Regions from separate parts of the Peribacillus sp. FW305-BF15 genome, predicted to be linked through region 4. Evidence: riboswitches for the same ligand, from Rfam matches in the RefSeq annotation. Region 4 holds a riboswitch; each other region holds the start of a gene.
The links. A riboswitch is a leader RNA that binds a small molecule or an ion and turns the genes downstream of it on or off. The one in region 4 is predicted to bind S-adenosylmethionine.
Positions count from the first base shown of each region.

Region 1: linked by a shared signal. The riboswitch ahead of mtnK (S-methyl-5-thioribose kinase) and the one ahead of AC3WLU_RS18970 (sugar ABC transporter substrate-binding protein) in region 4 are both predicted to bind S-adenosylmethionine.
Region 2: linked by a shared signal. The riboswitch ahead of AC3WLU_RS05195 (methionine ABC transporter ATP-binding protein) and the one ahead of AC3WLU_RS18970 (sugar ABC transporter substrate-binding protein) in region 4 are both predicted to bind S-adenosylmethionine.
Region 3: linked by a shared signal. The riboswitch ahead of AC3WLU_RS07045 (methionine ABC transporter ATP-binding protein) and the one ahead of AC3WLU_RS18970 (sugar ABC transporter substrate-binding protein) in region 4 are both predicted to bind S-adenosylmethionine.

Region 1 covers NZ_JBYSYV010000021.1:19,998-27,246, reverse strand. Annotated here, with positions in the region: gene AC3WLU_RS20015 (lmo1851 family serine protease) at 1-1,384, shown strand, start outside; gene AC3WLU_RS20010 (LCP family protein) at 1,498-2,385, shown strand; gene mtnA (S-methyl-5-thioribose-1-phosphate isomerase) at 2,560-3,606, opposite strand; gene mtnK (S-methyl-5-thioribose kinase) at 3,621-4,823, opposite strand; SAM riboswitch class I at 4,902-5,055, opposite strand; gene AC3WLU_RS19995 (carbon-nitrogen family hydrolase) at 5,127-5,909, opposite strand; gene AC3WLU_RS19990 (pyridoxal phosphate-dependent aminotransferase) at 6,009-7,181, shown strand.
Region 2 covers NZ_JBYSYV010000004.1:54,143-61,391, forward strand. Annotated here, with positions in the region: partial or broken gene AC3WLU_RS05180 (M20 family metallopeptidase) at 54-1,255, opposite strand; gene AC3WLU_RS05185 (MetQ/NlpA family ABC transporter substrate-binding protein) at 1,289-2,161, opposite strand; gene AC3WLU_RS05190 (methionine ABC transporter permease) at 2,183-2,833, opposite strand; gene AC3WLU_RS05195 (methionine ABC transporter ATP-binding protein) at 2,855-3,871, opposite strand; SAM riboswitch class I at 4,206-4,317, opposite strand; gene AC3WLU_RS05200 (GNAT family N-acetyltransferase) at 4,460-4,933, opposite strand; gene AC3WLU_RS05205 (nuclear transport factor 2 family protein) at 5,001-5,369, opposite strand; gene AC3WLU_RS05210 (collagenase) at 5,436-6,236, opposite strand; gene AC3WLU_RS05215 (tetratricopeptide repeat protein) at 6,309-6,905, opposite strand.
Region 3 covers NZ_JBYSYV010000005.1:149,829-157,077, forward strand. Annotated here, with positions in the region: gene AC3WLU_RS07030 (YuzK family famiily protein) at 299-451, opposite strand; gene AC3WLU_RS07035 (MetQ/NlpA family ABC transporter substrate-binding protein) at 1,262-2,098, opposite strand; gene AC3WLU_RS07040 (methionine ABC transporter permease) at 2,114-2,782, opposite strand; gene AC3WLU_RS07045 (methionine ABC transporter ATP-binding protein) at 2,775-3,809, opposite strand; SAM riboswitch class I at 3,963-4,075, opposite strand; gene AC3WLU_RS07050 (O-acetylhomoserine aminocarboxypropyltransferase/cysteine synthase family protein) at 4,193-5,503, opposite strand; SAM riboswitch class I at 5,603-5,710, opposite strand; gene AC3WLU_RS07055 (thioredoxin family protein) at 5,856-6,164, opposite strand; gene AC3WLU_RS07060 (toprim domain-containing protein) at 6,168-6,533, opposite strand; gene gcvH (glycine cleavage system protein GcvH) at 6,629-7,012, opposite strand; gene AC3WLU_RS07070 (arsenate reductase family protein) at 7,108-7,249, opposite strand, start outside.
Region 4 covers NZ_JBYSYV010000019.1:3,996-11,244, forward strand. Annotated here, with positions in the region: gene AC3WLU_RS18950 (NAD(P)H-dependent oxidoreductase) at 1-12, shown strand, start outside; gene AC3WLU_RS18955 (winged helix-turn-helix transcriptional regulator) at 77-442, opposite strand; gene AC3WLU_RS18960 (ABC transporter permease) at 735-1,739, opposite strand; gene AC3WLU_RS18965 (sugar ABC transporter ATP-binding protein) at 1,741-3,243, opposite strand; gene AC3WLU_RS18970 (sugar ABC transporter substrate-binding protein) at 3,300-4,412, opposite strand; SAM riboswitch class I at 4,528-4,633, opposite strand; gene AC3WLU_RS18975 (GTPase domain-containing protein) at 4,728-7,249, opposite strand, start outside.

The sequences.
Region 1 (7,249 bases), on a different contig from region 4:
GATTTTCTTAGTCATATTTCTAACTGCAGGGATTACTACAATAGCCTTGACCTTTGGAGATGAAAAAGTAGAGTCATTAGCACCGGATAAGCATGCGGAATTTGAAAAGCTGTATTCTACATACGATAAGATAAAAGATGACTATTATGAAGAGGTTGATGAAGAAAAACTTGTTGACGGCGCAATTAATGGAATGATCAAATCATTGGATGATCCCTATTCTGCTTATATGGATAAAAAGCAAGCATCGAGTTTCCATGAGAGCATCTCTTCATCTTTTGAAGGAATCGGTGCTGAGATTCAGGAGCAGGATGGACAAATCATGGTCGTCTCACCGATAAAAGGGTCCCCAGCAGAAAAAGCAGGGGTAAAACCGAATGATATCATATTAAGTGTGGACGGTAAAAGTGTTGAAGGACTCAGCTCTTCTGAAGCTGTCCTGAAAATCAGGGGCGAGAAGGGTACGAAAGTTGATCTATCCATCTCAAGAGCTGGTGAGTCGGAACCGATTAAGCTCACCATTAAACGGGATACAATTCCGATTGAAACGGTATATGCGGAAATGCTTGATGATGGAGTTGCAAAAATTCAAGTGACCAGTTTTTCCGAACATACAGTCCAAGAGTTGAAAACGGCGCTTGAAGAAATGTCGAAGAAGGATATGAAGGGTCTCGTATTGGATTTGCGGGGAAACCCAGGAGGACTGCTTGATCAAGCAATAAAAATGGCAAGCCTGTTCATACCTAATGGGAAAGTGGTCCTTCAAGTTGAGGATCGCAGCGGGAAAAAAGATGTATATAAATCGGAGAATGATGGAGAACTGAAAATCCCGGTAGTCGTGCTGATTGATGATGGAAGTGCCAGTGCTTCTGAAATCGTTGCAGCGGCTGTCAGTGAGTCTGCGGACATTCCATTGATCGGTGTCAAGTCATTTGGGAAAGGGACAGTGCAGACTGCCCAAGACTTCGAAGATGGATCTAACTTCAAATATACGGCAGCTAAATGGTTGACTCCTGAAGGCAATTGGATTCATAAAAAAGGGATCAAGCCGGATATTACTGTGAAGCTTCCTGATTATGCCAGCCTTCCGTACATTTCGCCTGATAAGGAATTGAAAGCATCCGATTCTTCTAGTGAAGTGAAGGCGGCTGAAGAGATGCTGAAGGAAGCAGGACATGATCCAGGTAAAATAGATGGATTCTTCGATGAAGCAACCAAGAATGCGGTCATAGCATTCCAAAGGGAACAAAAAATTAAAGAAACCGGCACCATTAAGGATGATACTACCGTGAAATTGATGCAGGTCATCCGCGAGAAAATCCTTAAAAACGACACACAAGTGAAAAAGGCAGTAGAAGTATTAAAGAAAGAAATCAATAAATGATTTTGATTGAAAAGCCTGTCAGCGGATATCGTTGGTAGGCTTTTTTTTCGTTTCATGCATAGAATTCCAAAATTAGGCAGAGAATAGGGGTAATTTTCCGATGAGGTGAGGTAATGAAAGAAAAGGTATTGTTCATATATCTATTGGTCTTGATTCTGGCAGGCTGCACCTATGCCCCTTTACCCAAACAAAATGGAAATGAAGGTACGGAAAAAAAACTAACCAATGAAGATAACCAGGAAAACGATAAAACTTTTCTGTTAATTGGTGTTGACACAAGGGGAGAGCAAAAATCTCGATCAGATGCGATTATCCTTGCAAAATACTTTCCTGAGCAGGAGAAACTGAAGCTGGCTTCCATTATGCGTGATAGTTATGTGAAAATCCCCGGGAATAAATCAGGATATAACAAAATAAATGCTGCTTATTATTATGGTGGAAGGGAATTGCTCAAGAAAACCATACAGGAAAACTTCGATGTCAAGATCGACCATGTAGCGGTAATCGACTTTAAGGGATTTGTGAAGATGGTGGATTTACTTGCCCCTGAGGGGGTGGCGGTGAATGTGGATCAGGAAATCATAGATGATATGAGCATCCAAGCAAGCGTCGGTAAAAATGTTTTACATGGTGAGGAATTATTGAAATATGTCCGTTTTAGACATGACGATGAAAGTGATTTTGGCAGGGTTGAGCGTCAACAAGAAGTAATGGTTCAATTAAAAACAGCGTTTATAAATCAAATCTCATCCTTCGAAGGTATGGCAGCCCTTCCTAGTATAATCGAACAAGGACTCTCGTACTTGGATACGGATATTGGACTGAAAACAATAATGGAAATGGGTCCCAAAGCCGTCTTCCATACACCGGACACGGTCGAGACCTTAAGGGTTCCAGTGAAAGGAAGCTTTAAAGATGAAATATATCCCCAGTCCGGAGCCGTTTTGGAAATGGACTGTACCGAAAATAAAAAGGCACTTCAGGAGTTCTTTTCAAAATAATAAGAATGTCCTATGCTCTTTTATTATCGAAGACATCCTAATATTAACTGAAGATGTTCAAATTTAAATATTGTATTATAGACCTCGCAAGAATAATCTTAATACGATCACCTTTAAAAAACGAGAGGGATAAAAAATCCTTCTCGTTTTTTAACACCATAAAAGGAACCTGGATCAATTAACAAAATGCGGAATGTTTTTGAAGAAATCCGGTGTTATGATGCCGTTTTCGGTAATGATGCTTGTAATTAGATGATTCGGTGTAACGTCGAAGGCTGGATTGAAAGTCTTCACGTTTTCCGGAGCGATCCTTACACCTTGAATGAAGGTGATTTCCGTTCCATTCCGTTCTTCGATCGGGATGGATGTGCCGGATTCGATAGAAAGGTCGAATGTGCTTGATGGTGCGGCCACATAAAAGGGGATACCAAAGTGCTTGGCTAATATGGCCAATCCCAACGTCCCGATTTTATTGGCAGTATCTCCATTTGCCGCAATCCTGTCGGCCCCGACGATAATTCCCTTTATTCCTTTCTGGTGAATCGTATGGGCAGCCATATTATCAGAAATTAAGGTGACGTCAACTCCCGCTTGCATCAATTCCCAAGCCGTCAAACGCGCCCCTTGCAGGACAGGCCTTGTTTCACATGCGTACACTTTTAGCGGAAAGTCCCTTTCTTTAGCCAGGTGGAAGGGAGCCAAGGCTGTGCCATACCGAGCCGTGGCGATTCCGCCAGCGTTGCAATGAGTAAGAATGGAATCTCCTCTATTGAATAGGGATAAACCATGTTCCCCGATTTTCCTGCACATTTCTTCATCTTCAGCAAAGATGGCTTTAGCCTCCGCTACAAGTGCTTCCTTGGCAGTTGAAATGCTTTGCGCAGCCTGCAAGGTGTTCTCCATCCTCCTTAACGCCCAAAAAAGGTTGACTGCAGTAGGCCGTGAAGAGGCGAGTTTTTCAATATGCCTCGTTACATTTTTCTTGAATTCCCCTAATTCAGCGGTTGTTTCCTGCTTGGCGCCAAGTGCAACACCAAATGCTGCCGTCAGCCCAATTGCTGGGGCACCGCGAACTTTTAAGGACAAAATGCTGTCATACACATCATCAACAGAATGAAGTTCAATAAATTCAGTTATGGAAGGAAGGGCTTGTTGATTTAATAATGTAATATGGGTATCATCCCAATGTACCGAATATGGTAAGGGTGCTAGTGTAGTCATGTGCAGGTCTCCTTTTAAATGGTTGAGTAAGATGGCAGTGTCCGTTGCTTCAACGCTTCAATGACGGCTGGAACATCCAATTCTCCCCGTTTTTTAATTAAAAAAGTACCGATTTCCAATGTTGCCGTTTTAGCTGCGATCCTTGTTTCTTTATCTTCAATGACGTTTAAATCGGCTACATGGGAAAGGCCAATGGTTCGCCGAATCAGTTCGCAGCCGGCAAAGCCGAAAGCATCTTTTTTGAATTTTGTCAGTAAATAAGGCAGATAACCCTTCACATGGCGGAATGGACTTTTATTTTGGACCTCCCATAATTCGGTATAAGTTTCTTCAAAGGCATTCCAAAATTCATGAAGGAGCGTGAAAATCTCTTCCTTTCCAGCGCCATTTCGTGTAATTGCCTGAAAGAGAAGGTTGGCGGTGTATTGACCAAGGTCAAAACCAACTGGCCCATAAAAAGCGAATTCCGGGTCAATAACCTTTGTTTCAGTTTTACTTGCAAATATACTTCCAGTATGTAAATCTCCATGAAGCAAGGCTTCCTGCTCGGTTTCAAAGCTTTGCTTCAGCTTGGCGACCTCAAGTATCACTTCTTGATCATTCCATATTTTTTGGGAGGCATCTTTCAATTCCACCTCGAAATCTCCAGGGAGTTCCTCAAAAAATGGATCCGTGAAAATAAAGACCTCAGTGATTTTGCAGAGTTCGGGATTCGTGAAATGTCGGGCCACTTCCTTTTTCGAAGAGGGTTCTAAATGATAATCGGATGTATAAAATGCCGTCTTCGCAACATACTCACCAATATGCTGTGAAAGCAATGGATATGAATCGCCATCGATCAATCCTGTTCTAACGATTTTCAAGTGCGATAAATCCTCCATGACTGTGATGGCAAGCTGTTCATCCGAATAGTAGACTTGCGGTACGAATTCGGGGCAATAACTTCTGAAATGAATCAGCGCATTCGCTTCAATGGCTGCCCTTTTCAATGTCAGCGGCCAGCTTTCACCAAGTACCTTGGCATAAGGGACCGCTTGTTTGATTATTAGACCTTTGTTTGTGACCGTGTCTGTAATATGAAAAACATAATTTAAGTTTCCATCGCCGATTTCATTACATTTCAAACTTGCATCCGCATTGACCAACCCAAGTTTTTTTGCAAGAGTTATAGCTGTTTCGTTTGTCAATCTCTTAAAATTTGAATGGTTTTGAGTCATTCTTTTCCCCTCCAGATTCAAAATAAGAATAAAAAAGCCTCTTTCATATAGAAAGAGGCAGAAGTTTTGGCTTCGGACCTCTTATCTTCCAGAAAATGAATTCTGGTGGAATTAGCACCGTGCTCTGTGGATTCAATAATCCGGCGGAAGATCCGCCCCATTTCACAATGGTATTACAGTCGGTTGCTGGGCTTCATAGGGCCTTTATCCCTCAGCCTGCTCTTGATAAGAGTAAATGTTTTCTGAAATTTTAATCTTCGGGAAAATAATATCAACTTTTTAAATAGTTTGTCAATGGGTAAATTAATAAAAATCAGGACGGCGATCTTCGAATACAGGTATTTTGTTACGTGCTTCCGTAACTTTGTTGAAGTCCAAGGTGCCTGTCAATAGTTCGTTTCCTTCTCCGGCTTCACTTATGATATTCCCCCATGGATCAATAATTAAGGAATGGCCCGCAAATATATTATTGACATCCGAACCTGTACGATTAACGGCTACAACATAGGCTTGGTTCTCGATGGCACGGCTTATCAATAAAGCTCTCCAGTGATCTAGTCTCGGCTTTGGCCATTCAGCCGTAACGAATAGAACTTCCGCGCCTTGAACGGTATGGGCTCGCTGCCATTCTGGGAAACGAATGTCATAACAAACGAACCCGGCACATATTTTTTCATCAAGAGTAAATAAACCATCTTTTTCACCTGGCTGCAGGAAATGATGTTCATCCATTAATTGAAATAAGTGAAGCTTATCATATTCTTTAATGAGCTTTCCGTGTTTATCGATGATGATCATGGTGTTATAGATTCCCTTGCTTGTTTTTTTCGCAATGGAACCGCCGATGATGTGAAACTGGTGTTTCTGTGCCTGTGTTCTAAGAAATTCAATCGTTTTTTCTGCCTCTTGATCAGCAATATCATTCAGCCTGGTCAAGTCGTATCCGGTTGTCCAAAGCTCTGGTAATATGACGATATCGGGTTCGGACCGAGCTGCTTTTTCCATCCATTGTTCTGCAACCTGAAAATTGATATCTGGTTGCCCGAAAGCTATATCCATTTGAATACAAGCTATTTTCCACTTCATCGTTTAAACCCCCCACATGTAAAAAATGCTTTACAAGACTACGATAAACATATATCATTTGTGACTAGAATTTCAAGAAATTTCAGAGAAGGTGTATAAATGGTGCAATTCGAAAAATCCGGACTGCTTCAGGACCTGCCCAAGCAGTTTTTTGCTTCACTGGTCGCAAAAGTCAATGCAATCACGGAGCAAGGACATGATGTCATTAATTTAGGCCAGGGGAACCCTGATCAGCCGACGCCGGAACATATCGTCAAAAGTTTGCAAACTGCCGCTGAAAAAACAATTAATCATAAATATTCGCCATTCCGGGGACATCAATATTTAAAAGATGCTGCTGCCGTCTTTTATGAACGGGAATACGGTGTCAAGCTGGATCCGAATAGTGAAGTGGCGATTCTCTTCGGGGGAAAGGCAGGTCTTGTCGAACTTCCGCAGTGTTTATTGAATCCAGGTGATACGATCCTTGTTCCAGATCCCGGCTATCCGGATTATCTTTCCGGTGTTGTTTTAGCCCAGGCAAAGACCGAACTGATGCCCTTGACAGAAGAAAATGATTTTCTTCCGAAATACGATGACATACATAAAGAAGTTCTTGATAAAGCCAAAATGATGTTCTTGAATTATCCGAATAATCCCACAGGCGCTTCTGCAACTGAAAGTTTCTTTGATGAAACCGTCTCCTTTGCAAAAGAACATTCAATTTGTGTGGTCCATGATTTCGCCTATGGGGCGATCGGATTCGACGGAAAAAAACCGATAAGCTTTCTCCAGGCGGAGGGAGCGAAGGATGTAGGAGTTGAAATATACACTCTATCGAAAACATACAATATGGCAGGGTGGAGAGTCGGCTTCGCAGTGGGCAATAAGAGTGTAATAGAAGCTCTTGAACTTTTACAAGACCATCTTTATGTGAGTCTCTTCCCGGCGATACAAGAAGCTGCGGCAAGCGCTTTGCTTGACTCACAGACCTGTGTAGAGCAGTTAGTGCAAATGTACGAGGGGCGAAGGAATGTTTTCATTGAGGGATTGAGGTCCATCGGATGGGAAGTCAAAGCTCCAGCGGCATCGTTTTTTGCCTGGCTCAAGGTACCTGGAGGTTTTACGTCCGAGAGTTTTGCGGACTATTTATTAACGCATGCCCATGTAGCTGTTGCCGCAGGGAATGGGTTCGGTGAATTTGGCGAAGGTTATGTCAGGGTAGGGCTACTGACTTCGGAAGAACGGCTGCAAGAGGCTGTGGAACGAATACGGACATTAAACTTATTTTAATGCAATAAGGTTCACCTTTAAATAGTTAAAACTTATTGACAAAGTAGGAATTACCTGTCAGAATACAA
Region 2 (7,249 bases), on a different contig from region 4:
ATATAATACTAACTCTGTGATCCGCAGTCAACTATTTTTTTCCTGCATCTTATTTATTTTTGCTTCGCTTCATGAAATGCCGCTTTCACTTGATCCAACAGGTCTTTATCCGATAGCAATTTATACCCTGTAAGCGCAAGAGCTTTTGCACCGGTCAGGATGGCTTTGTCTCCAGCAGGAGATTTGGCACAGTCGCGGAATTCATTCGTATGGGCAATCAACTCATCATGTCCAATTTTTATATAAGGATGTGCTGTCGGCACTGCATGGCTTACATTACCTGCATCCGTCGAGCCGAAGCCACTCTCTTTTCGAGGAGCCACCGCTTCCCCTAATTGAGTCAGTTCTTCTTTTAGCAGTTCATCCAGAACTGGATTGATGACAAAATCGAGTACTTCATTTTGAAAACGTTCCACTTTAACCGTGCTTCCTGTGGCAAGTGCTGCCCCTTCAGCAACTGCACGTATTTTATTGGATACTTCTTGGCAAAGTTTCCATGTTGTTGCTCTAATGTAAAATCTGGCGGAAGCATATTCAGGAATGATGTTAGGCGCTTCCCCGCCATTGGTGATGATTCCGTGAATTTTGACCTCGGCCGGGAGCTGCTGACGCAAAGCATTAATGCCATTGAACAGCTGAATCACCCCGTCAAGTGCATTCACGCCTTCTTCAGGTGCAGCTGCTGCATGTGCTGACTTCCCGTAAAAATGAAAATCAAGGGGGTCGACAGCCAAAAACGGACTTGTTACACCCGTTTTTCCTGCAGGATGGATAAGGATGGCCGCATCCACCCCATCAAATAGACCGTGCTTCACAAAGCTTCCTTTTGCACTTCCATTCGGCCCGCCCTCTTCAGCCGGTGTTCCGAAAACGATCACCTCTCCGCCGTTTCCTCCAGCACTTGAGCCAGGGAAATGCCTGCCGCCACGCTCGTTGTGCCGATGATATTATGGCCGCAAGCATGGCCTAAACCCGGCAATGCATCATACTCGGCTAAAAAGGCAATTGTAGGTCCTTTCTTTGAAGAGTTTTTTTTGGCGATGAACCCTGTTTCATGCCCGGCAATATTGCGGGTCACTTCAAATCCTTCATTTTGAAGTATTCCGGTTAATGTATCCGAGGCGAAAAACTCTTGATTCCCAATTTCAGGTTTGGCATGAATGGCTTGGCTCGTTTCGATATATAATTCGGAATGAAGGTCGATATGATCTTCAATGATTTGCTTATGCTGCTTTAGCACTGATTCTCTCGCCATGTCTTAATCTCCCCTTTTTCTTGAATGCATCCATTACTTTTCATTAGCTGGTTTTGTCCAAGCGTCTTGATAATTCACTAATTCATCTACAGAAACATAGGCAGGAATGGTGTTTCCTTTAAACGTTTTTTCAATGAACGCTTCCACTTCTTTCGATTGATAAAGCTCCACTAATTTTTGCAGCTCAGGACGATTGGCATTTCCCTTTTTAACTGCAATGATATTAATATATGGTTTCGCCGTTTTACTTTCATGGAATAAAGAATCTTTTAATGTAAGGCCTGCTTCGACGGCAAAGTTATTATTGATGGCTGAAGCATCGGCATCATCCAATAGACGCGGTGTATTGCCGGCAGCAACAGGCTGGATTTTCAAGTTTTTCGGATTTTCCTTAATGATTTCCAATGATCCCGATCCATTGAATTCTTCTTTCAATGTAATCAATCCAGCTTCCTGAAGCAGGAGCAGTGCCCGGCCAAAGTTTGTTGCTTCATTCGGAACGGCTATCGTAGCACCATCCGGAAGATCTTTGAGCCTTTTATGTTTTTTCGAATAAAGGCCCATAGGTGCAATGACAGTCGACCCGATGGCCTCCAATTTCAGATTTTGATCTTGAACGAATTCATCGAAATAGGCGACGGTTTGGAATGAATTGGCATCAATTTCACCTTCGCTTAACGCAAGGTTCGGTTGGATATAATCATTGAAAGTGACCAGTTCGATATTAAGTCCTTCCTCTTTCGCCAAATCGACAATGTATTCCCATGTTCTCGTATCCCCGCTGCTGACACCGACTTTCACAGTTTTCACATCATCCGAACTCCCTGATGCACCCTCATCGTTCCCGCATGCTGCAGCCACGATGGCCAATGCCAATACAATGATCGTTAATAAGATTTTTTTCATTTTTCCTGCCTCCTGTTCGTTTTATCTTCTTCTTATTTTTCTTGAAACAAAGTTCCCGGTGGATTGCAATAATTGAACGATGATCACGAGCGCCGCCACTGTGACGATCATCGTCATCGTATCGAACCTTTGGTAACCGTAAGCCAAGGCTAAATCCCCGACCCCGCCTGCACCGACAGCACCTGCCATCGCCGTAGATCCAACAAGCCCGATTGTCGCTGTTGTAAATGTCAGGATTAACGAACTAAGTCCCTCGGGAATCAAAAAGCGGTAAATGATTTGCCATGTTGTCGCCCCCATCGCCTGAGCTGCCTCGATGATCCCTTTGTCCACTTCCAACAGCGAGTTTTCCACAAGCCGGGCAATATAAGGAGCCGCGTAAAAGATTAGCGGAACAATGGCCGCATTCGTTCCGATCGCACTGCCGACAATCATTCTTGTAAACGGAATGAGTGCTACAAGCAAGATGATGAAAGGAACGGACCGCAGGATATTGATGATCGGATTCAATACATTAAAAATCCATTTATTCTCCAGGATGTGACCCTTTCTTGTAATGACAAGCAGGATACCGAGCGGAAGCCCGATCAATCCGGAAAATATCAATGAGATGGCTACCATATAAAGTGTGTCACCGAAAGCTGTCGACAGCTGGTCTGCCGTTATTTCCATACCCCAAAGCGTATTACCCATTTATACTTGCACCTCCTGGACGAGAATCCCCTCATCTTTAATATATTGATAAGCCTTGTCGACCTCATTTTTGCTCCCGGTCACTTCGATGATCAAATTCCCGAAAGGCGTTTCCTGGATTTCAGAAATATTGGCTGATAAGACACTTAAATGAACATCATATTTCTTCGAGATGGTTGAAAGTAAAGGAGTACCCGAAGTAGTTCCAATAAAATTAATTTTCCAAATAATCGGGATATGGGACCCTATGCTTTTTAAGAAACTTTGTGGAATTTCGTCATGTATGACCGTTCTCACGAAGTTTTTTGCAATATCCGTTTGCGGCTTGGCAAAAACTTCGAAAACCGAACCTTGTTCAACGACGCAGCCGCCCTCCATGACCGCTACCTTATTGCAAATTTCCCGAATGACAGACATCTCATGAGTGATTAGCAAAATGGTGATATTGTATTCTTTATTAATTTTTTTTAAGAGCTGCAGAACTGCACTCGTTGTTTGTGGATCCAATGCCGACGTAGCTTCATCACACAATAAGATCGATGGATTCGTAGCCAATGCCCTCGCAATGCCGATCCGCTGCTTTTGCCCGCCGGATAATTGTTCCGGATAACTCTTTGCTTTGCTCGATAAGCCAACGAACTCCAACAGCTCGCCTACACGTTTTTGAATTTCCTTAGCCGGAGTTCCCGATAAAACCAGCGGCATAGCAATATTATCAAAAACAGTCTTTGAGTTTAATAAGTTGAAATGCTGAAAGATCATCCCGATTTTTTTCTTTTCTGCCCGTAATTCCTTCGGGCTTAATTTGGTTAAATCCTTGCCACCAACAATCACCGAACCATCTGAAGGATGTTCAAGCAAATTGACCAACCTGATCAACGTACTCTTTCCGGCCCCGCTATAACCGACTACCCCGAATATATCCCCCTTTTCCACTGTCAAATCAATGCCCTTCAAAGCCTCGACAGTCTGTTTCTTTGTTTGATAAACCTTTTTAACATCCTGAAACTCAATCATCCAATCTCCCCCCATGCTGTTTATTTGTACGAATTCCTTATCCAGAGAGAAGAGCTTTGCAACGTTTCATAATGATAGAGTTAAAATTCAGGAGTGAAACTGCAAAATTCACGAGTAAATCCACCAAACTCACGAGTAACTGCGCCAAACTCACGAATAATTACACCAAACTCACGATTATTGCGCGAAACTCACGAGTAATTGCACCCATTCTCAAAATAACCATATACATTTTGAATAAACAAAAGAGGCCTCTTCCGTCATCAGACAGAAGAGGCCTCTTTTAGACATAAAAAAGAGTAAACTCTTAAATTAATTATCTAAGAAAAGCTCCTTCTTATCTTTCAAACTTTCGTCCGTTGGAATTAGCACAGTATTTTTACAAAAGTAAAAACCCGCTGCCGAGGTATCATAGGGCCAAGTCCCTCCACATCTCTTGATAAGAATTAACGTTATATTTAATTATGTCCTTCACTATATATTCTAATTTCGCTAAAGTCAACCATATTTTTCATCGCGATAAATAGTTTCATAGTATAGTGAATCGATACTTTTTTTATTATATCAATATATTTTATATTTCTACTTTTATAATGATTTGCTCATTCTCCATACAGGGTATTTTTCATTTTCTTCCCTTATCTTCACCATGCCTGAATTCGTATATAAAGAAATCGCCCTTTGATTATCCGGAGAAACCCTTAAGTGATATTCGGATACATTAAATTGCCTGAAAAAGTTTTCTGCGTAGCGGACCAATTCCTTGCCAAGGCCTTTACTGCGGTATTCGGAAATAAGATAAAATAGATTCACATAGCCAATTTCAGTTCCTTCATACTCACGAATTTGAAGTTCCATTTGTCCAATCCGTTCTTGGTCCTTTTCAATGATCACCTGTCCATCCGGAAATTTGCGTACCCTTTCTTCCATTCGTTGCAGATAGGCATGTTCATCTCCAAAACCCGCATCAGTTCCAAAACTTACAATAAAGGAATCTTTCCGGAATTTAATGATAGTATCTTTATCTTTGTCCGTATCAATGGTACGAAAGATCAACTTCATCCACCCTTATCATTTTAGTGAAATAGTTTTCAAGCAGGGAAAACTTTCTTTTTCATAAATAATAGTCTTAAAGGGGCCCTTTTGTTTTTGTGCCTTGATGAAAAAACATCTGCCATCTTCCATTCGCACATTTCCAGATTGAACTTCTTAAGGTATGTTCCAGCTTATCTTCATCAAAAATCCGGTATGTAATTAACACGGTATCATCAGACAATGGATGCATCTCAAATTGACTTAGGGTCATGTTCACCGCTCCGGCACCCTCTTGCCCCATAAAATCGCTTTTTGACCATATGTTACCCGAACTGCCGAACTCAAAGAAATCATCTTTCAATAAGGATGAAAGCTCTTCTGGAGATGTACGAACTTCAGATTTTAACAATTTCTCCTCCAGCTGATACAAATGCTCTTTTAATAATGAAGATTCCCTGTCCATTCATCTTGTCCTCCTTTTTCTATTAACGAAAACAACCTTTCAGCATCTGTAATACTTCAATTGACTTCAATTGATGAACTTATGTAATTCATTGATTTCAATGTTAGTATGTCTTTTGAAGGATTTTGAGAAACCTAAATCATAGCTGTCATCTATTATTTTCTTTAATATGTCTAAATCTTTTTTTTCGATAATATACCTAATTCCATAATGTGATTGAGGATATAACTCTTTATGATTTCTTCTTTGCCTTGCCCAATCTTCCCTACTCTTCAACAATTCAAAATTAATAACTTCATTTAACGGATCCGTAGCCTCAACCCCATCCATGGTAACTGCAACGTACTCGGCCACCCCCTCATCGAACCATTTCGGAACGTCTTTAATTTTTTTTTCTATAAGATATTTAGCCAAAAAATAATGTGTATACTCGTGGCGTAAATCCTTTCTAAAGAACCATTCATCTGCTTCTCTATAAAGGGAATCGGGTGATACCAAGGCAATTAAATTAGCATTGTTATCAAAAAAAGCTCCGATATCTTCTAATTCCCCATACTTTTGTAATTCCTCCAATTTCTCAAAAATCACTATATTTAACCCAGCATTTGTATCTATCTTCCCAAAAATATTAGATAACTCTTTATTAAGATCCCTTACCTCTTTAATGATTAGATTATTCAATTCATTATTTTTCGAATTAAAAATTTTCACCTCATCAAAAGACTGGTGTACTTCACTTTTTAACAATGCTTCCGTTCTATTATTTTTCCATAATATATGATAAATGCTTGCCAAAATAACCAAAACTAATAAACTAATCACAAAACTAGTTGTAATGCTTTTAAAAAATGAATTTAAATTATTCATTTAAATGTTTACTCAATTTTTTAAGTTTAGAAATGTCATCTGAAGATTGGGATGTTTTAATTCCATCTTGGACTAGCAGTTCATCAATACATTATCAGGAATGTATTCGACCAAATCATTTATATTTTCAAAATTTTTTACCTTAGTATACTTTTCTAGAGCCGTCTTGTAATTTTTAAGGAATTTTCTTTCTGATCCCATCTGATAATTATCTAGTTTATTTAATAATTCTAAAGCATAATTTGCATCTTTAACAATATAGCTTGTTGAAAGATAATATAGCATATGAGATGATTTTTCTATATCGTGGGCTTTTTCCATATAATGTATCATTTCATCCCATTCCTCTATTTTTGTTTTAATGTTAGCCATTCTAAAGTAAGACATATAATTTTCTGGGTCTTTATCTATCAGTTCTATTCCTAACTCTATCGCCTCATTATAGTTACCTAACACATATTGTAAATACACTGCCTCATCTAAGGCTGATAAATCATCTGGGTGTTCAACTATATATTCTTCAATATTATTTACCGTTTCTTTTAATTCATTTTGTACTTCCTTTTCAGAAATTACAGATTCCTTATCATTATCTACTAAATTTAAATATAATAATAAAGATATAAATATTAATAAAGATGCAAGTAAATATTTAATAGTTTTATGCATTTTAAACATTCCTTATTGAAAATTTTTTAACATAAACAAATGTTGATACTCCTAATAAAATAATAGTACTAATTATATTTATTAAAGTTGCTTCCAAAATTCGAAACAAAGGAAAATCTATAAACTGAATAGCTGAATAGGTATTATAACTAGATAAAAAGAGATACTTTGATAAATAAACAGGTAATGGAAATATTGTATGAGATATGCTAATAAGAATAATAAATAGAATCGCAACTGAAAATTTTGGGATTATTAATGAGACAATAAGACCTAATAAACAGAAACCTAATATATAAAAAAATGTACAAGCCAATATAATGTTAGTTCTTAAAAAAACTTCA
Region 3 (7,249 bases), on a different contig from region 4:
ACTTCGGCCATGTTAAAAACCTGTCCTATTCTTACAATACTAACAGATATGGCCTGTTTACTGCATATTCATACTTATTTTAGCTTTTGTTAAAATTATCTTATTATTCGGCAAATCTTCGTCCTTATTACTATATGTTCAAAGGATTCGATTGCAAGGTACGAACGTTCCGCTTAAAAAGAAAAAAATCGGACTGTCAGGTATTATGTAAGTTTATCCAATAAGGAAACCCTTATTTTATGGACCACTTTCCATTTTACCTCTACAGACCGATCTTTTAAAGAATTCTTTTATATGCTTAGCCGTGAATTTTGCGTTGTAGGTCCTGGACCATTTTGTTGCACTTTACATGTTCCCTATCCCGTTCTTTCTCAACCTCGATACGGAGGTCTAAGTCTCTACTGTACTCACTGTAGCCAATCCCATGTGAAGACTGCATCGCCTTTTCCATTTCGCTTGTTACATTTAAATCCAGAGTATTGATAGTGAACCATCCTTTCAAATTTGTGTATCATTTTTTCACCTTCATTATCTCTATACCCTTTCCTTTCCTGATTAAACATGAAAGGAATTAAATTAAGCCGCAGACTGAAACAACCTGGATCATCATTATCCGGACTTAGAGAAGTGAAGCACTTTATCACGGAAATCCTAACCGGCATTGAACGGAATATAGAGAATGTAGGTAAAAGTGATTCTATCTGATTGTGGAGTCTTAGTGGATTGGAACGGAAGGTACGAGACTCCTGCGGGAAAGCGAGTCGAGGGGAGACACCGCAGGCGCAAAAGCGCCGAGGAGGCTTCCGGACCGCCCGCGGAAAGCGAGTGCCTGAAGTGGAAAGTAACGTTCAAATTTTGAAAACCTAAAAATCTAAAAAACTGTAGACAAACTAAAAATTATGAGCGACGCATTATGTAAAAGCTGAACGGACAAACCAGCTCGCTTATTCATTTATGCTTCAGCAGACTGTAACGGATTTGTGTTGGGACGATAGTAACACCCCGAAATACTCGTATTAAGAGCCTCTGATTGAACAAGTGATTAAGAAAGCTGGAAACCCTGAAGCTGTTGACGCAGATTCCGCAACCATGGCTATGTGTAATATGAGCGTTTTGGTTGTTATCCCTGCCCATCGGCACTCAATAACAAATGTAGAGGGCTATTATGATTCAAATCCAATAAAAAAAAGGTTTCAAAATGAGACCATTCCGAAACCTTTTTAAACGGCGACCTGAATTAAATCAGGCCGCCATTCTCGAATTATTTATCCGCCGGTACAACTGCACCTTTGTATTCTTTCAGAATGAAATCTTGAATTTCTTTAGAATGCAATACTTCTACAAGCGCTTTGATTGCTTCTTTATTTTCGTCACCTTTGTTTACGGCAATGACATTCACATAAGGTGATTCGGAATCTTCAATCGCAATCGAATCTTTAAGCGGATTCAAACCGGCGTCAATTGCATAGTTGGAGTTGATCAAGACTGCATCGCCTTCGCCGCTCTCATAAATTTTAGGAAGCAGGGCCGCTTCATAATCGGCATCGAATTTAAGGTTTTTCTTATTTTCAACGATGTCTTTCGTTGTAGCCGTCGTTTTATCGATGCCTTCTTTCAAAGTGATCAGGCCGTTCTTTTCCAAAAGGGATAAAGCGCGTCCATGATCAGCAACAGAGCTGCTCATAATAATTGTTGCGCCTTCCGGAAGTTTATCAATGCTTTTATATTTTTGTGAATATAGAGCAATCGGCTCGATATGGATTCCGCCAGCATTGACGAAGTCATATCCATTTTCTTTAATTTGCCCCTCTAAATATGGAATGTGTTGAAAGTAGTTAGCATCCAATTCCTTATCATTCAACGCCTTATTCGGTAAAACATAGTCCTGGAACGTTTCAATTTCCAAATCGATTCCTTTTTCTTTAAGAAGCGGTTTAGCTTTCTCAAGGATTTCTGCATGAGGAACATTGGATGCCCCTACAACTATTTTCTTCGATTCTTTTTCCGTATCGCTGCTGCTTTTATCCTTTTCACTTCCACAAGCAGCCAAAGCGATAGATAACACTAAGATTAATGCAAATCCTAAAAACTTTTTCATCCTATTCATCTCCCTTTATCTTTTGTCCAATTTAGATGTAATCACATCTCCAATAATTTGAATTATGAAGACGATAATTAGAATAACGATTGTCGCTACAAGCGTAACGTCATTTTGATTTCTTTGATAGCCGTCCAAATAGGCTAGGTTACCAAGCCCGCCAGCGCCGATGACCCCGGCCATTGCGGTATATCCAACCAATGCAATCGATGTTACGGTAATCCCGGAAATAAGGGCAGGCATCGACTCTGGAAGAAGGACCTTCCAAATGATCGTGCTCGTTTTTGCCCCCATCGATTTAGCGGCTTCAATTACACCTTTATCGATTTCACGAAGGCCGATTTCAACCATACGCGCATAAAATGGGGCAGCACCGATAATAAGTGCCGGCAGTGCAGCGTTCTCACCGATCATGGAACCGACAAGCGCTTTAGTGAAAGGAATGAGCAGCACGATCAAAATAAGAAATGGAATGGAACGGAATATATTGACGACAGCACTCATGATTCCGTTGACAGCCCGGTTTTGCCACATATTACCCTTCCCTGTCAGGAAAAGGATCAATCCTAGTATTATGCCTATAAAAAAGGTTGCCACTACAGAGACGCTTGTCATGTAAAGCGTTTCTTTCGTAGCTTCAATGATGTCTTCCCAATCAACATTCGGCAATAATTCTTCAAGCATGAGTAATCACCTCCACGCCTACCTGCTGTGCTCTAATGAATTCGATTGCGCGGAGCATTTCATCCTCTTTGCCATCTAGATGGATAAACAATGTTCCATATGAACCGCTTCTTGTTTGGGATATCTTACCTTGAACGATATTGACATCCAACTCGAAGTTACGTACAAGCTTGGTGATCAATGGGCTTTCTGCATGATCACCTACAAAGGTCAATTGAATCACTTTGCCTGCTGGATAGCGTTCGAGCAAATGGTCCATCGTTTCTTTCGTTTCTTCCGGTTCCGTTACCTGTTGCACGAAACGCTTCGTCATTTGTTCTTTAGGATTCTTGAAGACATCCAGGACAGGACCCTGTTCAACAACCTGCCCGCTTTCCATCACGGCGACGCGATGGCAGATTTTACGTATTACATGCATTTCATGCGTAATCAAGACGATCGTCAATCCCAAACGCTGATTGATGTCAACAAGCAATTCGAGTATGGAGTCGGTAGTCTGCGGATCCAATGCAGAAGTCGCTTCATCACACAGCAGCACTTTAGGGTCATTTGCCAGAGCCCTGGCTATGCCCACCCTTTGCTTTTGCCCTCCGCTTAATTGCGAAGGATAGGCCTTTTCCCTGCCTTCAAGTCCGACTAACTTGATCAATTCGTTCACACGCTTGGTGCGTTCAGGTTTAGAAATACCTGCAATTTCCAACGGGAAAGATATATTCTCCTGAACGGTCCTTGACCATAATAGATTGAAATGCTGGAAAATCATGCTGATTTCTTGACGGGCCTTACGGAGCTGAGCCCCTTTAATTTTTGAAATTTCCTTTTCAGCCACCACAACGGATCCCTCTGTCGGTGTTTCCAATCCATTGAGCATTCTGATCAAAGTACTTTTCCCCGCTCCACTGTAACCGATGATCCCGAAAATCTCGCCTTTATTTATTTCAACATTCACATTATTTACAGCCTTGATCGTCTCACTGTTTCCTTTTCCTGTTCGGAACAGCTTACTGACTTTCGTCAATGTAATCATTAACCCTCACCTCTTTTATCCAATAAAACCTATGAACTTAGTTGATTTCTCTACATTATTAGTCTGTTTCTCCTATCATGTAAAAGTTTTCCCAATTAAAATAGAAAAAACCTTTCTGCATGAGCAGAAAGGCAGGTGAAGAAACAGGCCTTCCTCTCATCTTCCAAAGTGATTAAACTTTGTGTGAATTGGCACCTTTCCAAGGAAATCTCCTTGTCGGTTGCCGGGTTTCATCGGGCACATCCCTCCACCTCTCTTGATAAGAGCTAATATATAGAATATTTGTACATCATTAAGTTCTTTAGTATGGAGAAATTTTATCATAGATAAAAAAGGAGCGCAATGTATATTATTTCTAGTACAAGAATGAACAGGAACTTTGCTTAAAGCGTTTTGGAAGTCAAGGAGACGATGTTCGTCGCCTTTTCAATTGCCTGCTCCAAATCTTCTATTAAGTCGTCTACATTTTCAATCCCAATCGATAAACGGACTTGATCGGCGCTTACACCCGCTTTCGCAAGACCCGCCTCATTCAATTGTTGATGGGTCGTACTTGCTGGGTGGATGATCAAGCTCTTCGCATCCCCTACATTCGCCACATGGGACCATAATTCCACCGAATTGATAAGTTTTGCCCCAGCTTCGCGATTACCTTGAATCCCAAATGTCACGACAGATCCAGCTCCCTTTGGCAAATATTTATCCGAAAGGGCTTTATCGGGATGATCCTCATCACCAGGATGTGAAACCCAGGTCACGGCAGGATGGTTTTTTAAATATTGGATGACAGACTTGGTGTTTGATAGATGCTCTTTCATCCTTACATGCAGCGTTTCAAGTCCAAGCGTAAACTGGAATGCACTTTGGGCACTTAGCGCAGGGCCCAAATCACGTAGTAACTGGACCCGGGCTTTCGTTATGAATGCGGCAGGGCCAACTGCCTCGGCGTATACCAGACCGTCGTAACTTGGGTCAGGCTCCGTGAAGCCAGGATAGTTCGGCGAGTTCCAATCGAATTTCCCTCCATCAACGATGACACCGCCTAGCGTCGTTCCATTTCCAAGAAGCCATTTTGTAGCGGAATGGATGACAATATCCGCTCCAAAATCAATTGGTCTGCAAAGATACGGTGTCGCGAAGGTATTATCAATGATTAAAGGTATGCCGGCTTCGTGGGCGATTTCCGCTACCGCTTCAATATCGAGCACCCTCAAACTTGGATTTCCGATCGTTTCAGCAAAAATGGCTTTAGTTCTTGGTGTAATCGCCCTTTTGAAATTCTCAGGGTCATCGGGAGAAACGAACTTCACTTTGATCCCATATTTAGGAAGAGTGTTTTCGAAAAGGTTATACGTACCGCCATATAATGTAGAGGCTGAAACAATCTCATCCCCTGCAGCAGCAATATTCAGGATTGAAAGTGAGATGGCAGCCATTCCGCTTGCCGTTGCCAATCCGCCGATACCGCCTTCCAATAAGGCCATTCTTTCCTCAAAAACGCTGACCGTGGGATTATGAAGCCGTGAATATATATAGCCATTCTCCTTCAGGCCAAATAAATTTGCTGCATGGTCGGTGTCCTTGAACAAGTATGCATTGCTTTGGTAGATAGGAACGGCACGGACACCTGTTTCATCAGCTTGCAGACCGCCATGAACACTCAATGTTTCAAAACGCAACTTTTTCTCTGACATTTAATTTCACCTTTTTCTATGGATTTAGTTGGATTTATATGAAATCTGGCTTTTTATAAACAAAAAAACCACTTCAATAAGAAGAGGTTTCAAGAATACACCTCATCTACCAGAGCCAACACTCTGCTGGAATTAGCACCGTATATAAAAATTTATACCGGTTGCCGGGCTTCGTCGGGCCAGTCCCTCCGCCACTCTTGATAAGAACTATTAAATTCTGCCATTACTTAATTCAAAATATAGCATTTTAGATTAAATCAGTCAATGAATTGTTAGAATATTCTTTGTTTATTTCCTGCTCTCATTCAAATGTCAGCAACAAAGAAAACCAACCGCGGTTCTGATTGGTTTCCTAACTGATTTCCTTAAGCAATCCGTACAAATAAGGAACGGATTGAAAGGCATATATTTTCTTGTGCAGCTGCCCTTCTTTGAAAAGCAATAAGCAAGGAACACTTTCGATTTCATATGATTCGGCAATTGCTTGGATATAGTTCATATTCATTTTGCCTGCCTTCAATTCGGGGAAAAGCTCCAAGGATATCGTCAGCATCTTGGAGGCCACCTGACAGGTTCCGCATAAAGGTGTATATAAATATAAGCAAAAGGTTTCCCCATTTTCAACAGCAAGCTTACACTCTTCTTCTTTCCATTCCTGCATCAATTAGTCGTTCACCCTTTGACTTAAAAATTTCATTTTCACATTCATATTGGCAGATAGGAGCACAGTTGCGATATGATGTTCGGGTGAGCTCTCCACTTCTTTGTACATTTTATTAATATACAGGTGGTTCGCTTCCGGCATTTCCCTTCGGAACTGCTTCCGCAGCTTTTCTCCTGATTCATCTGCGTCAAAAAGGAGATAAACATCACGGTCCATCAATTCATCCACTAATTCATCCAGCTTAGTTAATGATATGGTCCCATTCGTACATCTTATTTCCACATCTTCATTTAAAACGGAGGCAACTTTTCTTTTATCGGAACTGCCTTCTACAATGATCACTTTATCGAATTCGCCCCACTCCATGTCATCACTCCATCTCACGAATTATGTGCGCAACTCACCCACTGTACAAATGAAAAAGAGAGCAGGCCTTTTCAGTCCCCCCTCTCCTTTCTTTTTTAACCGTTGATTAAACTCTCATACTCTTCAGCGCTCATCAAGTTTTCAATATCACTGCTATTAGACGGTTCAAGCACGACCATCCATGCCTTTTCATAAGGGGACTCATTTACATATTCAGGGTTGTCACTTAAATCTTCGTTCACTTCAACAACCTTGCCACTGATAGGTGCATAAAGCTCAGAAACGGTCTTAACGGATTCAACGCTTCCAAATGGTTCGTTCGCTTTCAATTCATCGCCGATTTCCGGAAGCTCAACGAATACGATGTCCCCTAGCTCGGACTGTGCGAATGCCGTAATTCCAATGCGCACTGTTCCATCTTCCGTTTTGACCCATTCATGTTCTTTAGTGTAACGAAGTTCTTTTGGTGTTGTTGTCATAATTAACCCTCCATATGTACATCTTATTTTATCTATTCCATTATAAGGTAGATTGTTTGTTTAAGTAAGGAATTAACCAAATATTTTGTGAAATTTCAGTTCCATACCTGTTCGAATTGCTCTTCTTTGAATCCTACCGTCACTTTGGTGCCATCCGTAACAATCGGCCTTTTCAGAAGCATTCCATCTGTGGACAATATATCAAGCATCTCTGCTTCAGAAGCTTCTTTCAGCTTA
Region 4 (7,249 bases):
GATAACCTATAATAGGCAGTTCATTAAAAAAGTATTTCCTTGTCAGGGAAATACTTCTTTTGATTTATCAAAATAGCTACACCTCCGGCTGTTTAGTATCCTGAGCTGGCAAACTGTTTTTCTCTCCCCACTCGCACATCATATTTAACAATGGGATGAGAGATAGACCACGATCAGATAATGAATATTCTACTTTTGGAGGTATTTGGGGAAATTCCTTGCGTATGATAAGGCCGTCTGCCTCCAACTCTTTTAACATGATGCTTAGCGTTTTAAAGGAAATGGTACCGATACTTCGCTTCAGTTGATTATGACGCATGACCTTATTTTCAGACAGCCAATACATTATGATCATTTTATATTTGCCACCTATCAAGGACAGCGTATATCCAAAGCCAGTTTCATTCGGTTTCACACCTGCCGGAACACAGGTTTCACGCATAAATTTACACTCTCCTTTAGATAAGTATATGATATGAATGTTCATACTTTACAATAGATCATTATCAATCTTATTAAAAGGTAAATAAGGTTCCTATAAAAATTACAATTGCGGTCAATCTTTATACTCCGACAATGAGGGTTCAAAAAGTGCTCCTGCCACCATTTTAGCGTAAGTAAAATGATGATGATCTCCTTAACCCATCCCTTTTTAAAAAGGAAAAATCCTGTTGCATTACAACAGGATTTTTTCATATTTTTGGATTTCTGTAGAGTAACGTAACGAATTCTTTTTAATGTTTTTGCTTATAATAGGTTACCGCGAGCGCAAGGGCCAGCACAGTTCCTTTGACGATATCCATCGCATAATACGGAACGGACATCATGATGAGTCCATTTTGAAGGATTCCGATCAGGACTGCACCGATGAAGGTTCCAAAGGCATTAGGTTTTCCCGCTCCCAAAACGGAGGAACCAATGAAGGCTGCCGCGACGGCATCCATTAAATAGGGTGACCCTGAATTGATTTCCGATGTCATGACCCTTGAAGCAAGGACAATCCCCCCGATTGCAGCAAATAGAGCCGAAAGCAGATAGGCAAGGATTTTGTATTTATTAACCGATATCCCGGAAAGTCTCGCCGCTTCCTTATTTCCCCCAATAATGTACATATAACGACCGTGCTTCGTATAAGTCAAAAAGATATGGGTCGCTATCACAATGACGGCCATGATCAGGATTATCCACGGTACCTGGCCAATTTTGGCGAAAAACGGGCTGATCAGTCCTGTTGCGAACGTCCCGTCTGGCATGACCATATTTTGCGAAACCGTGGCCCCTTTTGTATAGGTAAGGGCAATTCCCTGGATAATGAACATGGTAGCCAATGTCATCAGCATGTCGGGAATTCTCAATTTAACGATCATGAATGAATTCAAAGCCCCTACGAAAAGTGAGGCACCGACCGCAGCTAATATGGCGATGAATGTATCCTGGGAAAACCAGACAAACATCGAGATGACGATGGCATTGGCCAATGATGCGACGGAGCCGACGGAAAGGTCGAAGCCATCCACGGTCAGTGATATCGTAATGCCGATCGCAATGATGGTCACGATTGAAATGGAACGCAGGATGTTTATCAGGTTAGACGTTTGGATGAAAGATGGATTGGATACGGCGAAAATTCCAATCAGAATGATAATCGTCAATATTGTGCCGTATTTATAGAAAAAGTCGAATAGTTCCACCTTTTTCTTCGCTTTCGCTGTCTGTGTAACAGGAATGGGTATGCTCATCCTATTTACCTCCTGTTGAATAGAATAGTAGTTCTTCTTCATTCGTTTTGCTTGTTTCTAATTCGATGACAGTGCTCCCGTCATATAACACATAGGTCCGGTTGGTAATGCCAATGATTTCGGTAAGCTCGGAGGATGCATAAATGATCGCTTTTCCATTCCTTGCAAGCTTTGCAATCAATTCGAATATATCCTTCTTGGCTCCGACATCGACCCCTTTCGTTGGTTCATCGAATATGTATACATCCGCATCTGCCATAAGCCATTTTCCAATCGCAACTTTTTGCTGGTTACCACCGGATAGGTTTTCGACCTTCACTTCCCCTGAAGGTGTTTTAATGCCGAGACTTGCGATCATTTCCTTCGCCTTTTCCTTTTCCGCCTTACGATCGACGACACTGAATATTTTGCAGAATTTGCCGAGACTGGCTGCAGTCAAGTTTGCCGAGACTGATTCCTGTACAAGGACCCCTTCTTTCCTGCGTTCCTCAGGTACAAGTGCCAGCCCGCTTTTTACTGCTTCATGCGGTGATTTCAGAGAAAGCTTTCGACCATTCAGTATGACTTCACCCGCTGTGATGGACGTATGACCGAAAAGGGTTTTACACAGCTCCGTTTTCCCAGCCCCGACCAGCCCAGCCAAGCCGATTATCTCTCCTGCTTTAATATTCAGACTGACATTCTTAACTTTCTCGGCATCTGACAATCCGTTCACTTCCAGAATTACGTCTCCAATCGAAGCATTCACTTCAGGAAACTGTTCATCCATGGTTTTCCCGAGCATGTTCTCTACCACTTCGGTACGGGTTATGTCCTCGATTTTTCGACAAGTGACACGCTCCCCATTCCTCATGATCGTAATTTCCTCACAGATTTCAAAAATCTCAGGCAGACGATGTGAAATGAAAATGATTGCCACGCCTTTTTGCTTTAACTCATTTACAATTCGAAAAAGTTCTGTCGTCTCCGTATGACTTAACGGAGCAGTTGGCTCGTCGAGAATCAGGAATTTGCATTCTGTCGAAACGGCTCTTGCTATCAGGACCATCTGTTTTTCAGCCAAGGTCAGGTCTCTAACCAACTTTTTCGAAGGGACATGAATTTTCATATCTTCAAGAATAGAAGTGGCTTTGTTGTGCAGTTCTTTCCAATGTACCCTTTGTTTTTTTCCCATGTTTTGGACCATATCATTCAACATTACATTTTCCCCAACTGTTAAATAAGGGATGAGGGCGGTATCCACTTCCTGATGAACTATTTGAATGCCCTGTTCCTGAGCAGCTTTTGGCGAGCGGATATCCCGCTTCATCCCATCAATAAAAATGTCACCTGAATAATGAACATGGGCTCCCGATAAAACTTTCATTAACGTCGATTTCCCTGCTCCGTTTGCACCGACCAATGCGTGGGCTGTTCCTGATTGTACGGAAAAATCAACATCACTTAGCGCCTTCACCCCCGGAAATTCAATCGAAATCATCTTCATTTCTAGTTGCTTGCCCATGTCCATTCCCCCTTATAGAACAGACACTCCCTTCGCTGGAAAGAGAGTGTCTCTTTTTATTTTTTATAATGATCTTTCAAAACCTTCATCCAATCTTCTTCAAATTCCGTCGATACACCCCAGCCATCGACAATATCAGACAGGTTTGCCATGTTTACCGCTTCTTTTGAAGCTTGGATTTGCTTTTGCGAAATGAGTGATGCCTCCAAATCATATGTTTGCGGTGTTTCTTCACCCGCTAATTTTTTAGCCAATATCCTCATATTCACTGCACCGATCAACTTGGGATCGACTGCTGCCGTGTAGGACCAAGAGCTATCAGCCGATTGGATTTCCTGGAGATCTGCATTCGAAACATCAATTCCATATATCTTCACTTCATCGCGGCCCGCTTCTTTAATCGCCCGGGCTGCACCGATGGCAAAGGCATCCCATGTTGCGAAAATGGCATCCAATTTGCCTTTAGGGTATTTATTCAGCATTGCGGCTACAGCATTTTGTGTCTGAACCGAAGTATCAGCGGATGCCACTCCGAATCTTTCGACTTCTTTAATCCCTGGATTTTCTTTTAGTTTTTCCTGATAGACTGCATTTCTTCTTACCATTGGAGGAAAACCATCCACCCAAAGATATGCAATTGCCGCTTCACCTTTCTGTTCTTTTATCAGTTTATCGAAAGCCAATGTTGCCAGCGCTTCATCATCTTGTGAAGTTAATGTCACGCCCTCTATTTTAGATAGATCGCTTATTGAATCGAATGTGACAACGCTTTTACCTGCATCAACCAACTTCTGAACGTCATTTACAGTTGCGGCATCATCACCATGTGAAATGATATAGCCGTCGTAATCTTCCTCCAAAGCCTGTGCTATCGCATCATGGAATTTAGCCGTATCACCATTGGCTGTGTACGTATCGACCTGAAACCCCAGTGCTTCTCCTTCTTCTTTCGCCCCCGCCAGGTATTGGGCAGTATGATCATCACCGCCAATTTTACGGATCACTTTGATTTTGGCTCCATCGCCATCAGCAAATCTCTCCGGGACATTTTCAAATGATACTTTTTCTTCTTTCTTCGATTCTGTGGAACTCTGCCCTGCAGAGCAACCCGTTAAAAGCAAAGCCGAAGCGATGGCAGAAATGAATATCCCTTTAATAGACCTTCTCATCTTGTTCCCCTCCATGTTTTCTAATTAGTCTTATCAGTTAAGTCGGTGTAAATCCCAAAATAAAAACCTCTCTAATATAGAGAGGTTTAATCGGCTGTTTTGCAGACTTGTCCCTCTCTTATCTGTCAAAACATTTCTGTTTTGCAGGATTTAGCACCAATTCCTAATGGAACGGTTGCTGGGCATCTTAGGGCCAGTCCCTCCGCCACTCTTGATAAGAGATATATTGTGTTACGTTTTCGTAATTATCACTTTATAGGGATATAGTCGTAAAGTCAATAGATTTTTGAATATTTGAAATGTTTCCTGTTATTTTTATTTTCTTTGGAGCTGGGCTAGACGCTTTTTCTCGATTTTTTCAAGCCTCTCCAACTGCCTTAATTTCACTTCGAACAACGTGATCGGATCACGGTAAACCTCAGGATTTTCTTTCATATGCTCCAATGCAGCCTGGTAGTCTTTTATTTCAGTCTGAGTCTGCTCTATCGTTTTTTGAAGTAAGGCAAATGAACTGCGATAGAAAAGTGAGATGTCCCGATCCAATGATTTTTCAAACAATCCAAATTGGGTTAGGAAACGTTCCGTGATCATTTCAGCAACATCCAGGTAATCTTCACTTTCCAGGTATTTCTTGTAACGATTGTACATATTGGCCTTATTTTGCGGTATCGCCCCAAATAGCTTACCTGCTCCTTTAAGCAGCAATTGTGATGGAGTCCTGCGCAAAAGGATATTGACGTTTTCGATGCGGATACTGCTTGTCATCCGGTCGGCATCACGGCGCCAGTCATCCAATACCCTGAAGTCACCTGCCAGTGTAATCCGTTCTTCTTTGTATAATTCATTGAATCCGGCACTCATCTCATCCATGAACTGCTGGCTTTGTGAGAACTCCATTTGGGAACTGGCAATCCAGTCTTGAAGAGAACGGTAATATTGAGGCATGATCTTGTCAGAAATGAAGTTTTGAATCCGCTCATTCATTTCCTGGTTTAACTGTACATGGACCTGACTGAAATCACTGCTTTCCGTTAACGATTTAGAGCAATCCCTCAGTAATTCAGGAATTTTTGAATATAGCTGACTTTTCACTTCGTCCTTAAGCGAACGATACGACCTTATGATATTTTCACTTTTTTCTTTTTCCAGATCAGCCAGTTGATTGACCGCTCCATTCAGTTTGACTTCCATCTGCTCATTCCAAGAGATGGAATGCTCGCATTTCCGCTCATTGGCTGTCCGTTTTTCTAATAGATAAGATAAAGTTTTACGAATGAATGCCAGGATTTTTTCAGATCTTCTTTCCTTCCAATTATCATCTTGATAATTCGATTGAAGGAAGGCTGAAAGGTCCTTCAATTGCTGCCTGCTGTCATAATGTTTGGAGAAAGCGAACACTTTCGCATTCGGGAAATATGCATTCACTTTATCCCATGTTTCGTCTTCCATCCGGACTGCGACCTGATCACTGTATATCGTATCCATTTTATTTAATAGGAAATGGATCGGCAGTTTAGGTGCCATCATTTGAATTTCCAATAACAGATCCCTTTCGCTGCCGGTGAAAGGAGCCCGGGCGTCAAGAACGAACATCAGGCCATCACTGCCATGTAAATAGCCTTGGAAATCGGATTCCACGCTTTGTTCCCCATTGAACCCCGGTGTATCCAATAATCGCAAATGATTATTTCTTAGGTAGTCACTGATGATTGTCACATCGACTATAGTCCCGCGCTGACGGCGTGTTTCATCCAAATCAGTTAGCTCCTCGACAACTTTGCTATCTGTATCGGTAATTTCAAGGATTTCCAAATCATCCCCGTCTTTGACACTGACTAGGGAAGAATGGTCCTCAGCAGCAATGCTCTCTCCAACGATTGACTGAATAAAGGATGTCTTGCCATTTCCTGTACTTCCTGCAAGAAGGAGATTGAAATTGCTGGTATCTTTAAGCCCCTCCACCATCCATTTAAGCTTATTTCCAACCCTTAAATCATTATCTTCAGCCCACTGGATAATGGAATTGAACAGTTTCTCTCCCGCTTCCAGTCCGCCTCCCAATTTAGGCGATTTCGAAAGCAGGCTCTCCGCATCCTGAATGACCAGCGCATTAATCGTATCCGGGAAGATTTCATTCCAGGACAACGTGGATGCCGCCGCAAACAGCGAAAGCTCCCCGTCTGCGATTTTGAGCCAGTTTTCCAGCAACCTTGGCACGACAGGACTTAATTCTTTGATTAGATGCGTTCCTTCTAACAAACCTGCATATGCATCCCTGTAATAGACGGAAAGCTCATCCCATACATCCGCATGGTTCAATTCGATGTTATCTATCAAATTATTAATCACTCTTAACCATTCGAAATAAGCATCCGTATATTTATAATTTTTCCAAAGGGCAACCGTCATTTTCTCGAAACGTTCCTGGTCGAGTGTGTATAGCGAACCAAGGACAGTTGAGAAATAATCCGGCTCCATCGATTGGGCAACACCCTGCTGGATATACGTTTTCAGCACATCGAACCAGCCCATTGACTCTGTACGGATACTTTCATTCGCCGCTAATACCACCGCACTGTTCCAATCCTTTTGTTCTTCAAAAAAGGCGCGTGCAATTTCAGTGACATTCGGGTAGTCTGGTTGAAACTCGACTGCTTCTTTCACGACTTTGGAAGCCAAATCATTTCTTGATTCCACTATGTACAGGGAAAACAGCTGCAAAAGAACTTCTGTTTTCAAGACAGCTTCATCCGTATCGACGGATTTATAGATATCCTCTGCGGTTGAATACATTTCCAATTCAAAATACGCATCAGCGATGTTTTTCTTCGCCCATG